One region of the Kinneretia sp. DJ1R-11 genome, then DNA from elsewhere that is predicted to be linked to it. Evidence: predicted binding sites of a transcription regulator. Region 1 holds the regulator's gene; the other holds the start of a gene.
What was found. The regulator FNR, encoded in region 1, switches genes on or off when oxygen is low (the NO sensors DNR and NnrR bind a similar motif). The targets are predictions, from matches to a motif close to TTGATNNNNATCAA.
Positions count from the first base shown of each region.

Region 2: a site for FNR is predicted at 5,070-5,083, ahead of LNV23_RS09560 (phenylacetic acid degradation protein PaaY). Genes of this name have one in related genera too.

Region 1 covers NZ_JAJIRR010000004.1:17,382-24,759, reverse strand. The annotation lists gene ccoG (cytochrome c oxidase accessory protein CcoG) at 1-1,360, shown strand, start outside; gene LNV23_RS08915 (hypothetical protein) at 1,398-1,652, shown strand; gene LNV23_RS08910 (hypothetical protein) at 1,654-1,956, shown strand; gene fnr (fumarate/nitrate reduction transcriptional regulator Fnr) at 2,044-2,778, opposite strand; gene hemN (oxygen-independent coproporphyrinogen III oxidase) at 2,961-4,403, shown strand; gene LNV23_RS08895 (sulfite exporter TauE/SafE family protein) at 4,409-5,107, shown strand; gene LNV23_RS08890 (NADP-dependent isocitrate dehydrogenase) at 5,246-7,378, shown strand, end outside.
Region 2 covers NZ_JAJIRR010000004.1:158,437-165,814, forward strand. The annotation lists gene paaD (1,2-phenylacetyl-CoA epoxidase subunit PaaD) at 1-57, opposite strand, end outside; gene paaC (1,2-phenylacetyl-CoA epoxidase subunit PaaC) at 57-833, opposite strand; gene paaB (1,2-phenylacetyl-CoA epoxidase subunit PaaB) at 996-1,289, opposite strand; gene paaA (1,2-phenylacetyl-CoA epoxidase subunit PaaA) at 1,286-2,287, opposite strand; gene paaK (phenylacetate--CoA ligase PaaK) at 2,337-3,662, opposite strand; gene paaI (hydroxyphenylacetyl-CoA thioesterase PaaI) at 3,659-4,132, opposite strand; gene LNV23_RS09555 (enoyl-CoA hydratase-related protein) at 4,168-4,971, opposite strand; gene LNV23_RS09560 (phenylacetic acid degradation protein PaaY) at 5,322-5,933, shown strand; gene LNV23_RS09565 (PAS domain S-box protein) at 6,149-7,378, shown strand, end outside.

The sequences.
Region 1 (7,378 bases):
CCTCTTCGCCAGCTGGCGTTGGGGCTTGGTCTGGTTCACGCAGATCTTGTTCTATGGTCTGCCCTGGCTGCTCTGGAACGACCGGCAGGCGGTGCTCTTCGAGCTCGCCAGCCGGCGTTTTTACATTTTTGGCCTGGTCCTGTACCCGCAGGATTTCATCTATCTGACCGGCCTGCTCTTGATCTCGGCTTATGCCTTGTTCCTGTTTACGGCCGTGGCCGGGCGGCTGTGGTGCGGCTATGCCTGCCCGCAGACGGTCTACACCGAGATCTTTCTCTGGATCGAACGTCAGTTTGAAGGCGACCGCCAGGCGCGCATGAAGCTTGATGCTTCGCCCTGGGGCGTCAACAAGCTCTGGCGCAAGGGCGGCAAGCAGGCGGTGTGGATCACCGTTGCCTTGTGGACCGGCTTCACCTTTGTCGGCTATTTCACCCCCATTCATGCGCTGTGGGCCGAAGCCTTCACCTTGAGCTTCGGTCCCTGGGAATGGTTCTGGGTCCTGTTCTACGCTTTCGCGACCTACGGCTTCGCTGGCTTCATGCGCGAACAGGTCTGCAAGTACATGTGCCCGTATGCGCGCTTCCAGAGCGCCATGTTCGACAAGGACACGCTGATCATCAGCTACGACGCCGAGCGCGGCGAGCCGCGCGGTTCGCGCAGCAAGAAATCCAGCGTGGACGAGGTCAAGGCGGCCGGACTGGGTTCCTGCATCGACTGCACCTTGTGTGTGCAGGTTTGCCCCACTGGCATCGACATTCGCCAAGGCCTGCAGTACGAATGCATCGGCTGCGCCGCCTGCATCGACGTCTGCGACGGCGTGATGGACAAGATGAACTACCCGCGTGGCCTGATCCGCTACGACACCCAAAACGGCCTGCAGCAGCATTTGAGCCCGGCTCAGAAGCTGCGCCGCATGTTCCGCCCACGGGTGGTGATCTACACCGTGGTGCTGTTTGTCTTGTGTACAGCCCTGCTGGCCAGCCTGCTGTTCCTGCGCAGCCCCGTCAAGCTCGATGTGGTGCGCGACCGCGGTGTGCTGGCACGCGTGGTGGAAGACGGTTATGTCGAGAACCTCTACCGTCTGCAGGTCATGAACGCGACCGAGCAGACCCATCGCTACCGTGTCACGGTCAGTGGTCTGGAGGGCATCAAGTTGGAGAAGGCGGTCGAGCTGAGCGTGGCGCCGGCCGAGGCGCGCTGGCTGACGCTGTCGGTGCGAGTGCCGCCCGAGACGGCGGCACGTGCCGCCCAAGACCACAAGGGCTCGCATGGCATCGAGTTCCAGTTGCGCAGCCAGGATGGCGGCCAAGCCGGAGCCACCGTGGTGCACGAAAAATCAACCTTTATCGTGCCACGCTGAGCGCCGGCTCGCACAAGCACAGTCAGGAGACATACCCATGAGCCAGAACCTGAATCTCGATGCCCAAGCCCCGCTGGACAAGCCGGCCGGCTGGTGGCGTACCCCCATGATGTGGTTGGTCGTTGGCGGGCCTGCGCTTGTCATCGTCGCCAGTTTCGTGACCTTGAGCCTGGCCATCAGCCACCCCGACCCGGTGCTGGAGGAGAAGTTGGTGGCCAACAAGGCCAGTGGCGCCAAGGCTTTGCTGCCAGCCCGGGAAGCACGCAATCACGCCGCCACCGGCGGACAGTGAAATGGACGGCGCTGAACGCTCCGCCTCGGTCGTCCCCAAGCTCAGCAGCCGTTGGGCCATGGCCGTGGCCTGGCCGGCCTTCTTCATGGCCGGCGTGTTGGAGGCTTTGGTGTTTGCCGTCATTGATCCCAGCGACCTGAGTTGGTTCGGTGCGGAACGCCTGGACTGGTCGCGCCAGGCGGTCTACACCGTCAGCTTCATGATCTTCTGGCTGGTGATCAGCCTCTCGGCCAGCGTCAGCGTCATGCTGGCGACCCTGCCTGATCTGCCGGACGACGCACATCCTCGCGGCTGGCCGCGTTGAACGCCCCGTCAGTTCCAGGCGCCGTGGGGCGCACGATGAAAAAAGGCCTTCGGAAATCCGAAGGCCTTTTGCTTGGGTGTGTCAGTTTCAGCAGTTGCTGTTGTTGACCAGCTTCTGTAGCCCGGCTTGATCGAGGATGCGCAAATGGCGCTGTTTCACTTCGAGCAGGCCTTCCTCTTGGAACTTGGAGAAGGTGCGGCTGACCGTCTCCAGCTTCAGGCCGAGATAACTGCCAATTTCCTCGCGCGTCATGCGCAGCACCAAGGCCGCGGCTGAGAAGCCGCGGGCTTGCAGGCGCTGTGTCAGGTTGAGCAAGAAGGCCGCCAGGCGCTCTTCCGCGCGCATGCTGCCCAGCAGCAGCATCACGCCGTGGTCGCGCACGATCTCGCGGCTCATGATTTTGTGGAATTGGCGCTGAAGGTCGGTGAACTCACGCGACAGCTCTTCAAGTTGCTCGAAGGGGATCACACAGACTTGAGAGTCTTCGAGTGCGACAGCGTCGCAGCTGTGGCGGTCGGTGCTGATGCCGTCCAGGCCCAGCAACTCGCCGGCCATCTGGAAGCCGGTGACCTGATCGCGTCCGTCTTCCGAGGACACGCAGGTCTTGAAGAAGCCGGTGCGCACGGCGTAGAGCGACTGGAATTCATCGCCGCTTCGGAACAAGGTGTCGCCGCGCGCCACAGTGCGGCGTGTGGCGACCAATTGGTCGAGCTGATCCAGGTCGCCCGAGGACAGGCCGACCGGCAGGCACAGCTCGCGCAAATTGCAGCTGGAGCAGGCGACTTTCAGGGGCTCGAACTTGATCGGGACGGTGGCGTTCATCGTGTGCTTTTTCAGGGGTTCAGCCCGCTCGGTTGAGCCGGCTTGCGCTTGTGAGACTTCCAGATTCTTGACGGACATGAGCATGATGCACCTCAAAACTTGGTGCATTGTTGTGCCGTTAAAGCGCGTCGAGCTTGATCCTTGTCAAGTCGCGCAGCCAAAGCCTTGGCAAAGTGCTGGACATGGTACAGAACATTCAAGGCCGCGCGCGCCCGGCCTCCGAGACGATCAATCCTGGCGCAGCCTGCATCAGTGAAGAGTTGCTGCGTCGCTTCGATGTGTCCGGCCCGCGCTACACCTCGTATCCGACGGCCGATCGCTTTGTCGAGGCCTTCACGCTGGAGCAATACCAGCAGGCCCTGGCGCAGCGATCGGGCGGGTCGCAGGTCGGCGGCAACACGCCGCTGTCGCTGTACATCCACATTCCGTTTTGCGAGTCTGTCTGTTACTACTGCGCTTGCAACAAGGTGATTACCAAGCACCATGACCGTGCCACCGAGTACCTGCGGGCCCTGGTCACGGAAATGGATCTGACTCTGGAGCATCTCGGTCGTGGCGCCGCGGTCTCGCAGCTGCATCTGGGGGGCGGTTCACCGACCTTTCTCAGCGATGCCGAGCTGAGTCAGCTGATTGTGGCCTTGCTGGAGCGATTCCGCCTGGCGCCCGGTGCCGAGGTGTCCATCGAGGTCGACCCGCGCACCGTGACGAATGAGCGTCTGGCCCATTTGCGTCAGCTCGGCTTCAACCGCCTGAGCTTTGGCGTGCAGGATTTCGACCCCGAGGTTCAGAAGGCGGTACACCGCCAGCAGAGCTATGAAAGTGTGGCCACGCTGATGACGGCTGCGCGCACGCTGGGTTTCGAATCCACCAATGTGGATCTGATCTACGGCCTGCCGCTGCAGACGCCCGAGTCTTTTGCTCGCACCATTGCTCAGGTCGGCGCGCTCAAGCCCGACCGCATTGCGCTGTACGGCTATGCCCACCTGCCGCAGCGCTTCAAGCCGCAGCGGCGCATCAACGAGGCTGAGCTGCCGGTGGCGGGTGACAAGGTCACCATGCTGGCCGCGGCCATCAGCGGCTTCGAGCAGCATGGCTACAGCTATATCGGCATGGACCACTTTGCACTGGCCACGGATTCCCTGGCCGTCGCAAAGCGCCAGGGGCGGCTACACCGCAATTTCCAGGGCTACAGCACCCAGCCCGATTGCGATCTGATTGCGCTTGGTGTGTCCGCCATCGGCCGGGTAGGTGCCAGTTACAGCCAGAACGCCAAGACCCTGGACGAGTACTACGATTCACTTCGGCAGGGGCAGTTGCCGATTCAACGCGGCTTGGCCTTGACGCGCGACGATATTGTCCGTCGCGCGGTGATCATGGCCTTGATGTGTCAGGGTCGGCTGGAGTTTGAGTCGATCGAGTTGGCCCATCTGGTGGATTTCGATCGTTATTTCCAGCCTGAGCTGGAGCGCATGCGCGGTCTGGCAGAGCAGGGCCTCGTGACGCTGGAGCCCGGGGCCATTCAGGTGACCGCCATGGGCTGGTATTTCGTGCGCGCTGTTGCTATGGTGTTTGACCGATACCTGCAAGCCGACCGCAGCCGTGAGCGCTTCTCCCGCATCATCTGACTCCCATGCTTGACGCCAGCCTGGCCGCATCTGCCGCTCTGATGGGCCTGGCGGGCACGCCGCATTGCTTGGCCATGTGCGGCGCCACTTGCGCTGCGGCCGGCGGTCGTTCGCCTCTGTCATTTCAAATCGGCCGCTTGCTGGGCTATGTGCTCGCAGGTGCCGTGGCCGCGGCCAGCATGCAGTTGCTGGATCAGATGGGACAGGCCACGGCCTTGTTGCGGCCGCTCTGGGTGCTGGTCCATGTGGCTGCTTTTCTCTTGGGCCTGTCCCTGCTGTGGCGTGGCCGCCAGCCGGCCTGGCTGGAGCGGGTGGGGCAGGATATGGGTCGCCAGGTCGAAATCCCTGTCGCCGGTCTGCGTCGTGGGAGCCAGGTTTTGGCAGCGCCGGCCCGGGCGGGCTTGGCCGGCCTGGCCTGGGTGGCCTGGCCATGTGGCTTGCTGCAATCGGCGCTCTTGTTGGCGGCCCTGGCCTCTGGGCCGGCTCAGGGCGGGGCGGTCATGGCCAGTTTCGCGCTGACCTCGGGTGCGGGCTTGGCCCTGGGGCCCTGGCTGCTGAGCCGGATGAACCGCACGCCGCTTGGTGTTGACGGTCTGCGGCTTTCGGTGCGTCTGGGCGGCTTCGGCCTGGCGGCCGCGTCGGGCTGGGCCCTGGGCCATGGGCTCTGGGCGCAGATTGCTGCGGCATGCAGCGTGCCGGCCTGAACCGGCTGGCCTGAAGCAAGCGCCGAAATGCCAAGACTTATATAAGACTTGAGTCCGCAGCCGGCGCCGCTGACTTAGAATCGGCGCCCTAATCGTTCCAACCCTTGGGCCTGATTGCTGGGCCGATCTGGATAGCACATGACCGCTTCGCACCCCACCATCATCTACACCTTGACCGACGAGGCTCCGCTGTTAGCGACCGCGTCCTTCTTGCCCATCGTGCGCGCCTTCACGGCGCCGGCAGGCGTGAACGTCGAGACCAGCGATATCTCCGTGGCGGGCCGTATCCTGGGCCAGTTTCCGGAGTTCCTGAGCGAGGCACAGCGTGTACCTGACCATCTGGCCGCGCTGGGCAAGTTGACCCTGAAGCCCGAAGCCAACATCATCAAGCTGCCCAATATCAGCGCGTCGGTGGCGCAGCTGAAGGCCGCCATCAAGGAACTGCAGGGCAAGGGTTATGCGATTCCGGACTACCCGGAAAGCCCCAAGACCGATGAAGAGAAAGACATCCGCGCTCGCTACGGCAAGTGCACCGGCAGTGCCGTGAACCCGGTGCTACGTGAGGGCAACTCGGACCGTCGCGCGCCCAAGGCCGTCAAGGAATACGCCCGCAAGAACCCGCACAGCATGGCCGACTGGAGCCAGGCCTCGCGTTCGCATGTCTCGCACATGCACAACGGCGACTTCTATCATGGCGAGAAGTCCATGACCCTGGACCGCGCCCGCAATGTCAAGATGGAGCTGATCACCAAGAGCGGCAAGACCATCGTCTTGAAGCCCAAGGTGGCGCTGCTGGACCGCGAAGTGGTCGACAGCATGTTCATGAGCAAGAAGGAACTGCTGGCCTTCTACGAGCGCGAGATCGAAGACGCGCACAAGACCGGCGTGATGTTCTCGCTGCACGTCAAGGCGACGATGATGAAGGTTTCGCACCCCATCGTTTTCGGCCACTGCGTGCGCATCTTCTATCGTGAAGCGTTCGAGAAGCACGGCAAGCTGTTCGATGAGTTGGGCATCAATGTCAACAACGGCATGGTGGACCTGTACAGCAAGATCACCTCTCTGCCGCAAAGCAAGCAGGACGAGATCAAGCGCGACTTGCACGCTTGCCACGAGCACCGCCCTGAGCTGGCCATGGTGGATTCGGCCAAGGGCATCACCAACTTCCACTCGCCCAACGACATCATCGTTGACGCTTCCATGCCGGCCATGATCCGCAATGGCGGCAAGATGTGGGGCGCTGACGGCCGCCTGAAGGACGTCAAGGCCGTGATGCCGGAGTCGACCTTCGCCCGCATTTACCAGGAGATCATCAACTTCTGCAAATGGCATGGCGCCTTCGACCCCAAGACCATGGGCACCGTGCCCAATGTGGGCCTGATGGCTCAGCAGGCCGAGGAATACGGCTCGCACGACAAGACCTTCGAGATCGCCGAAGACGGCGTTGCCAACATCACTGACCTGGATACGGGCGAAGTGCTGATGAGCCAGAACGTGGAGCAGGGCGACATCTGGCGCATGTGCCAGTGCAAGGACGCCGCCATCCGTGACTGGGTCAAGCTGGCTGTCAACCGCGCGCGCAACTCAGGCATGCCGGTGGTGTTCTGGCTGGATCAGTATCGCCCGCATGAGGCGCAGCTGATCACCAAGGTCAAGATGTATCTGCACGAGCACAATACAGCCGGCTTGGACATCCAGATCATGAGCCAGGTTCGCGCCATGCGCTACACCCTGGAGCGCGTGATCCGCGGCCTGGACACCATCAGCGCCACTGGCAACATCCTGCGCGACTACCTGACCGATTTGTTCCCCATCATGGAACTGGGCACCTCGGCCAAGATGCTGTCCATCGTGCCTTTGATGGCAGGCGGCGGCATGTATGAAACCGGTGCCGGCGGCTCGGCGCCCAAGCATGTGCAGCAGCTGGTGGAAGAAAACCATCTGCGCTGGGATTCGCTCGGCGAGTTCCTGGCCCTGGCCGTGAGCCTGGAGGACCTGGGTCTGAAGAACGGCAACGCCAAGGCCAAGCTGCTGGCCAAGACTCTGGACGCCGCCACGGGCCAGCTGCTGGACAACAACAAGAACCCCAGCCCCAAGACGGGCCAGCTGGACAACCGCGGCAGCCAGTTCTACCTGGCCTTGTACTGGGCCCAGGCCTTGGTTGCGCAGACCGAGGATGCCGAATTGGCAGCCAAGTTCGCTCCCTTGGCCAAGGCGCTGACCGAACAAGAAGGCACCATCGTGGCCGAGCTGGCGGCAGTGCAGGGCAAG
Region 2 (7,378 bases), 140 kb from region 1:
CAGCACCTCCCAGGCGGCTTCGAGCCGACCGCAGGCGCTGCTTGATGGCAGACTCATTACCACTTGCCCCCGGGGTAGGCGCGCTGCAGGTACTGCATCTCGGCCAGCAGATGGCCCATATGCTCGCTGTGCACGCCACGGCGGCCGGCGGACACGTAGGCGCTGGGCTTGGGATGGGCCAGGGTGGCGTCGGCCAGCACCTCGTCCATCTGCGCCTGCCAGTCGGCGCGCAGCTCCGACCAGGCCGGGCCCAGGCCTTGGGCCACGGCGGCGGCGTCCACCGCGTCGGCGTCAAAGAGCTCATTGAACAAGGGCCAGAGCTGGGCCAGGGCATCGCGCATGCGGGCGGCGGATTCGTCCGTGCCATCACCGAGGCGCACCACCCAATCGGCGGCATGCTGCTGGTGATAACGCGATTCCTTGACGGCCTTGGCAGCAATCGCCGCCACCTCGGCATCGCTGCTGGAGGCCAGGCGGCCCCAGAGCAGCTGCAGCCAGGTGGCGACGGCGAAGTTGCGCACCTGGGTGAAGGCGAAATCGCCGCGCGGCAGCTCCATCAGCACCGGGTTCAGGTACTGGCGCTCCTCGCGCAAAAAGGCGAGCTGGTCTTCGTCATGGCCCTGCCCGTCCAGATGGGCGGCATGGGTCAGCAGCGCGCGCGCCTGGCCGATCAGGTCCAGGGCCATATTGGCCAGGGCCAGATCTTCCTCGAGGATGGGGCCATGGCCGCACCACTCACCCAGACGCTGGCCCAGGATCAGACAGCTGTCGGCGATGCGCAGCAGGTACTGCACTTGCGGGCTGCTGCCCACTTGAATCGATGCTTGGCTCATACCTCAGGACTCCCGCCGGGCCGCCCCAAGGGAGGCCCACGCCCCCTCGGGGGGCTGTGCCCGCGCCGAACGAGCGCCTGCGCGCTCGTTCGAGGCTGGCGAAGGCCAAAAGGCATGCAGGCCTTTTGGCAGTGAATGCAATGAACGTGGGGGCTTCATGTCTTACATGTGGTTGATGGCATCGGGCAGCTGGTAGAAGGTCGGGTGGCGGTACACCTTGTCTTCGGCCGGGTCGAAGTACATGCCCTTCTCGCCCGGGTCCGAGGCGACGATCTGGCTAGACAGCACCACCCAGATGCTGCAGCCTTCCTGGCGCCGGGTGTAGACCTCGCGGGCCATCTGCACGGCCATCTTGGCGTCGGGGGCGTGCAGGCTGCCGCAATGCTTGTGGTCCAGGCCCGCCTTGCTGCGCACAAAGACTTCCCACAGCGGCCATTCTTTGTTGATCGAACTCATGCGGCTTGCTCCTTGTTCATGTGTTTGCGGGCGTGGGCCAGGGCGGCTTCGCGCACCCAGGCGCCGTCGTCCCAGGCCTTGACGCGGGTGGCCAGGCGTTCGCGGTTGCAGGGGCCGTCACCGCCGACCACGCGCCAGAACTCGGCCCAGTCGATGGCGCCAAAGTCATGCTCGCCGCGTTCTTCATTCCATTTGAGATCGGGGTCCGGCAGCGTGATGCCCAGAATCTGGGCCTGTGGCACGGTGGCATCGACAAACTTCTGGCGCAGCTGGTCGTTGCTGATGCGTTTGATGCCCCAGCGCATCGATTGCTCAGAGTTGGGCGAATCCTTGTCGGCCGGGCCGAACATCATCAGAGACGGCCACCACCAGCGGTTCACCGCGTCCTGAACCATGGCTTTTTGCTCGGCCGTGCCTTCTCGCATCATCACCAGCAGGGATTCATAACCCTGACGTTGGTGGAAACTTTCCTCGCGGCAGACGCGAATCATGGCACGGGCATAGGGCGCGAAAGAGCAACGGCACAAGGGCACCTGGTTCATGATGGCCGCGCCATCGACCAGCCAGCCGACCACGCCGATATCGGCCCAGGTCAGCGTCGGGTAGTTGAAGATGGAGCTGTACTTGGCCTTGCCACTGTGCAAGGCATCAAGCATCTGGTCACGGCTGGTGCCCAGGGTCTCGGCGGCCGAGTAGAGATAGAGGCCATGGCCGCCCTCGTCCTGCACCTTGGCCAGCAGAATGGCCTTGCGCTTGAGCGTGGGCGCCCGGCTGATCCAGTTGCCCTCGGGCAGCATGCCGACGATCTCGGAATGCGCATGCTGGCTGATCTGGCGCACCAAGGTCTTGCGGTAATGCTCGGGCATCCAGTCCTTGGCTTCGATGAAGTCACCCGCGTCGATGCGGGCTTCGAAGGCCGCCTCGCGGGCCGCGTCCTCGGCGCTCTTGACCTTGGCGGCCACATCCTGTGGGCCGACGCTCATGGCTTGGGTGTACATCTGGGCTTGCTCCTGAAAATGAGGCGGGGCTGTGCGGGCTGTGTGCGGCTCAGCGCGGCCGCTTGTCGATCACCCGGCGGGCCTTGCCCACCAAGGTGCGTTCAATGGAATCGGGGGCGCCAACATGGACCTTGGTAGACACGCCCACCAGGGTCTTGATGCGGTGCTGCAGGGACTTGGCCACCTGGGCGACCTGGCTGCCATCGGCGGCCGCGGCGGCCGGCTGCAGTTCGCAGCGCACTTCCACCTCGTCGAGTGCGCCCTCGCGAGAGACCACGATCTGGTACTGGCCCGAGAGCTGCGGCTCCTGCAGCACCAGTTCCTCGATCTGGGTCGGGAACATATTGACGCCGCGGATGATCAGCATGTCGTCACTGCGGCCGACGATCTTGCCCATGCGCCGCATGCTGCGCGAGGTGGGCGGTAGCAGCCGGGTCAGATCGCGGGTGCGGTAGCGAATGATGGGCAGGGCCTGCTTGCTCAGCGAGGTGAAGACCAGCTCACCCTCGGCACCATCGGGCAGCACGGCACCGGTCTCGGGGTCGATGATCTCGGGGTAGAAATGGTCTTCCCAGATCACCGGGCCGTCCTTGCTCTCGATGCACTCGCTGGCCACACCCGGGCCCATGACCTCGGAAAGGCCGTAGATGTCCACCGCATCGATGCCGGCCTTGCCCTCGATCTCGCGGCGCATGGCTTCGGTCCAGGGCTCGGCCCCGAAGATGCCGATGCGCAGCGACATCTCACGCGCATCCAGGCCCTGGCGTGCGAACTCCTCGATGATCACCTGCATATAGCTGGGCGTGACCATGATGATGTCGGGCCGGAAATCCTGGATCAGCTGCACCTGCTTTTCGGTCTGGCCGCCGGACATGGGGATGACCGTGCAGCCCAGCTTTTCGGCGCCGTAGTGCGCGCCCAGGCCGCCGGTGAAGAGCCCATAACCATAAGCCACATGGACCAGATCGCCCGCTCGGCCACCGGCGGCGTAGATGGAGCGCGCCACCAGACCGGCCCAAGTGTCGATGTCCTGCTGCGTGTAGCCCACCACGGTCGGCTTGCCCGTGGTGCCCGAGGAGGCATGGACCCGCGCCACCTGATGGCGCGGCACGGCGAACATGCCAAAGGGGTAGTTGTCGCGCAGGTCTTTCTTGGTGGTGAAGGGAAACTTGGCCAGGTCGGCCAGGCTCTTCAGATCAGACGGATGCACGCCGGCCGCGTCAAACGCCGCCTTGTAATGCGGCACCTGGTCGTAGGCATGTTGCAGGCTCCAGCGCAGGCGCGTCAGCTGCAGGGCTTGCAGCTCGTCCTGGCTGGCATTTTCGATCGCGTCCAGACCCAAACGCGATGCGGGGCCACTCTTGCTCTCACTCATGCCTCGCCCTCCGACGAATCCAGATTCGGGGCCAGCGGCAAGAGCACCACCGGCTTGCCCTTGATGCGGTAGCTCTTGCCGCGGAACACGGCCACCAGCTGGTCAGCCTGGTTTTTGACCGTGATGTCGTAGACGCCGGTGCGGCCGGCCAGCGAAACCTCGCGCGCCACCGCGGTCAGGCGGTCGCCGAGGCGGGCGGGTGCGACGATGTCGATGCTGAAGCCCGAGGCCACGGTCAGCTCGTTGTAGGAGTTGCAGGCGAAGGCAAAGGTCGAGTCGGCCAGGGTGGTGATCAGGCCGCCGTGGCAGATCTCAAAACCGTTGAGCATGTCTTCGCGCACAGTCATGGCCAGGGTGGCACCGCCGGGCGCAATTGCCAGCACCTCCATGCCCAAGCTCTGGCTGGCGCGGTCCTGGGCCCACATGCTGCGCTTCACGGCTTCAGCAATCTCTTGTGCATCCATGCTCATGGGCGGGCTCCGTCTTGATGCTGGCGCTTGATTGTTCAGCGGTCGCTGAACTTGGGCGCGCGCTTTTGCAAAAAGGCCGCGGCGCCTTCCAGATAGTCGGCCGAGAAGCCCAGCTGGCTTTGCGTCACCGCCTCCAGGCGCAGGGCGTCGTCAAAGTCCAGCAGGCCGGCTTCGTCAAACGCCATGCGGGTCTGGGCCATGGCGCGCACCGGCATCTGGCTGATCTTTTGCGCCAAGGCCTGGGCGCTGGCGGCCAGTTCTTCATCGGGCACGGCCTTGCAGATCAGGCCGATGGCCTGCGCCTCGGCGGCCGGCAGCTTCTCGCCCAACAAGGCGAGCTGCAAGGCTTTGGCGCGCCCCACCAGGCGCGGCAGCAACCAGCTGCCGCCGCAATCGGGCACAAGGCCGATCTTGGCAAAGGCCTGGATGAAACTGGCAGAGTTGCCGGCCAACACCAGGTCGCAGCCCAAGGCCAGATTGGCACCGGCGCCGGCCGCCACGCCATTGACGGCGGCGATCACGGGCACCGGCATGCTGCGCACGCGCTGGGCCAGGGGGATGTAAAAGCCGTCGAGCAAGGCGCCGATGTCCTTGGGCGATTCGCCGGGTTTGAGATCGGGGTTGACCATGGGGTCGCTGAGATCCTGGCCGGCACAGAAGGCACGGCCGGCGCCGGTGATCACCACGCAACGCACGCTGGCATCGCCCGCAGCCGCATCCAGCGCTTCGCGCAGCTCGGCCAGCAGGCCAGACGTGAAGGCATTGAGCGCCGCGGGGCGGTTCAGAGTCAGGGTGCGGACGGCACCGTTCTGCTGGCTCAGGAGTTGCGGTTCTTGCATGCGGCAGGCCTCGGGGCGGTTCGTTCGACGAAGGAAGGCAGCGAATCGATCAGCTCAAACACTCTTGACCGACCGGTCGGTAGATCGTAAGGTTGGTCTTGATTTGGCGCAAGACGGCGCTACTCAGCGTAAACCCTTGGAATGCAGTGAACCAGTGAATGGGTGAACAGGTGAATCAGCCACACTCGTCACCGCGCCTCACCCACTCACCCACTCACCCACTCACCCACTCACCCACTCACCCACCCACTCACCCACTCACCCATTCACCCATTCACCCACTCACCCATTCACCCATTCACCCATTCACCCATTCACCCATTCACCCGTTCACCATCCCATCCCCGCCCATGCCCACCTACTCCATCGACGGCGTCATCCCGGTCGTCCACCCCAGCGCCCATGTCCACCCCACGGCCGTGCTGATCGGTGATGTCCACATCGGCCCGGGCTGCTACATCGGCCCCTTGGCCAGCTTGCGTGGCGATTTCGGCCGCATCGAAATCCACGAAGGCGCCAATGTCCAGGACAACTGCGTGGTGCATGGCTTCCCGGATTCCCTGACCGTGGTCGAACGCAATGGCCATATCGGCCACGGCGCCGTGCTCCATGGCTGCATCGTGCGCCATGACGCCCTGGTCGGCATGAATGCGGTGGTCATGGACTCGGCCGAGGTCGGCGCCTACAGCATCGTTGCCGCCTGCGCCTTTGTCCGCGCCGGGCTCAAGCTGCCCGAGCGCTCGCTGATCGCCGGCCTGCCGGCCAAGGTCATGCGCGAACTCAGCGAAGACGAAATCAGCTGGAAGCGCGTCGGCACCGAGACCTATCAAGACTTGACCCTGCGCTGCCATGCCAGCTTGCAAGAAGTGGCGCCGCTGCCCCAGGAAGAGGCTGAGCGGCCGCGCCTGCAGGTCCGCGAGCACCGCCCCAAGAAAGAGGGCAAGACCGATCAACAGCCCTGAACCTGCCGCTGGTCGCCGACCCAAGAAACAAACAACCTGGACGGCTGTTGCCGGGTAGACTCGAAATTGACAAACATCAAGATAGATGGGGTCTGCACCGATGTCGTTGAGTCCACGATGTTTCTCAGGGAGAGAACCAGCATGCAGTACCCGACGCGATCGTCTCGTGGGCGCCACGCCGCTCACTCCATGCGCGCCGAAACCGCCGTCGGTCCATGGCCACGCCAAACATGAAGGCCGTGCCGGCTGAACACGCGGTACTCGACAGTCTGTTCGCCAGCGATCTGCCTGTTGGCTTGGCCGTGCTGGACCAGCAACTTCGCTACACCCGGGTGAACCGGGCCTTGGCCGAGTTCAATGGGGTGCCAGTCGAGAAGCTCTTGGGGCGCAGCGTCGCCGAAGTGCTACCGCAGGCCTTTGACAAGCTTGAACCTCTGCTGCGCGCGGTGCTGGACCATGGCCATGCGCTGGAGAAGTTCCGGGTTCAGGTCCTGGTGCCCAGCCATCCCGACACGCCGTCCGAATGGGAAGCCAGCTACCTGCCCATACGCGATGCTGAGCAAGTGGTGGTGGGCATATTGGTACAAGCCGTCAACATCACCAGCCATCGCAAGGCCGAGGCCATCCTGCGAGAAAGCGAGGAGCGCCTGCGCCGGGTACTCAACGGTTTGTTCGCATTCGTCGGCGTACTCAGCACCGAGGGCATCCTCCTGGAAGCCAACCGGGCGCCGCTGGAAGCCGCGGGCATCGGCATCGACGAGGTCCGCGGCAAGGCGTTCTGGGATACCTATTGGTGGTCGCACGACCTGGATCTGCAAGCTTGGTTGCGTGGCGCCATGATCGAGGCCGCCGAAGGCAAGGTGATACGAAGTGACGTCATCGTGCGCATGCGCAACGACAGCCGCATGACCATCGACTTCATGCTGGCTCCGCTGCGCGACGATGGAGAGCAAGTCACCCATGTGATCGCCTCGGGCATCGACATTTCCGACCGCGTGCACGGCGAGCGGGCTCTGCGGGCCAGCGAGGCCCGCTTCCGCAGTGCTTTCAACGCCGCCCCTGATGGCATGGCCCTGGTCAATGGCGAAGGCCGCATCCTGCTCGCCAACACCGCCATGGACCGGCTGTTTGCCTGTCCGCCCGGGAAGCTGGAAAACAGCGACATCAACGAGCTGGTGCCTTTGGCTTTACGCCCCGGTCACCCAGCACTGATCAGCCACTTCTTTGCCCATCTCCAGACCCGGCCCATGGCCAAACGCAGGCGGCTGCAGGCCTTGCGGCATGACGGCAGCAGCTTCAATGTCGAGGTGGGGCTGAACCCGATTCCAGGCAGCGATCCTCCCGAGGTGTTGGCCACCGTCATCGACATCGACGAACGCCTGGCTGCCCAGGCCCAAATTGAGCGTGCCCTGCAGGAGAAGACAGCCTTGCTCAGCGAAGTGCAC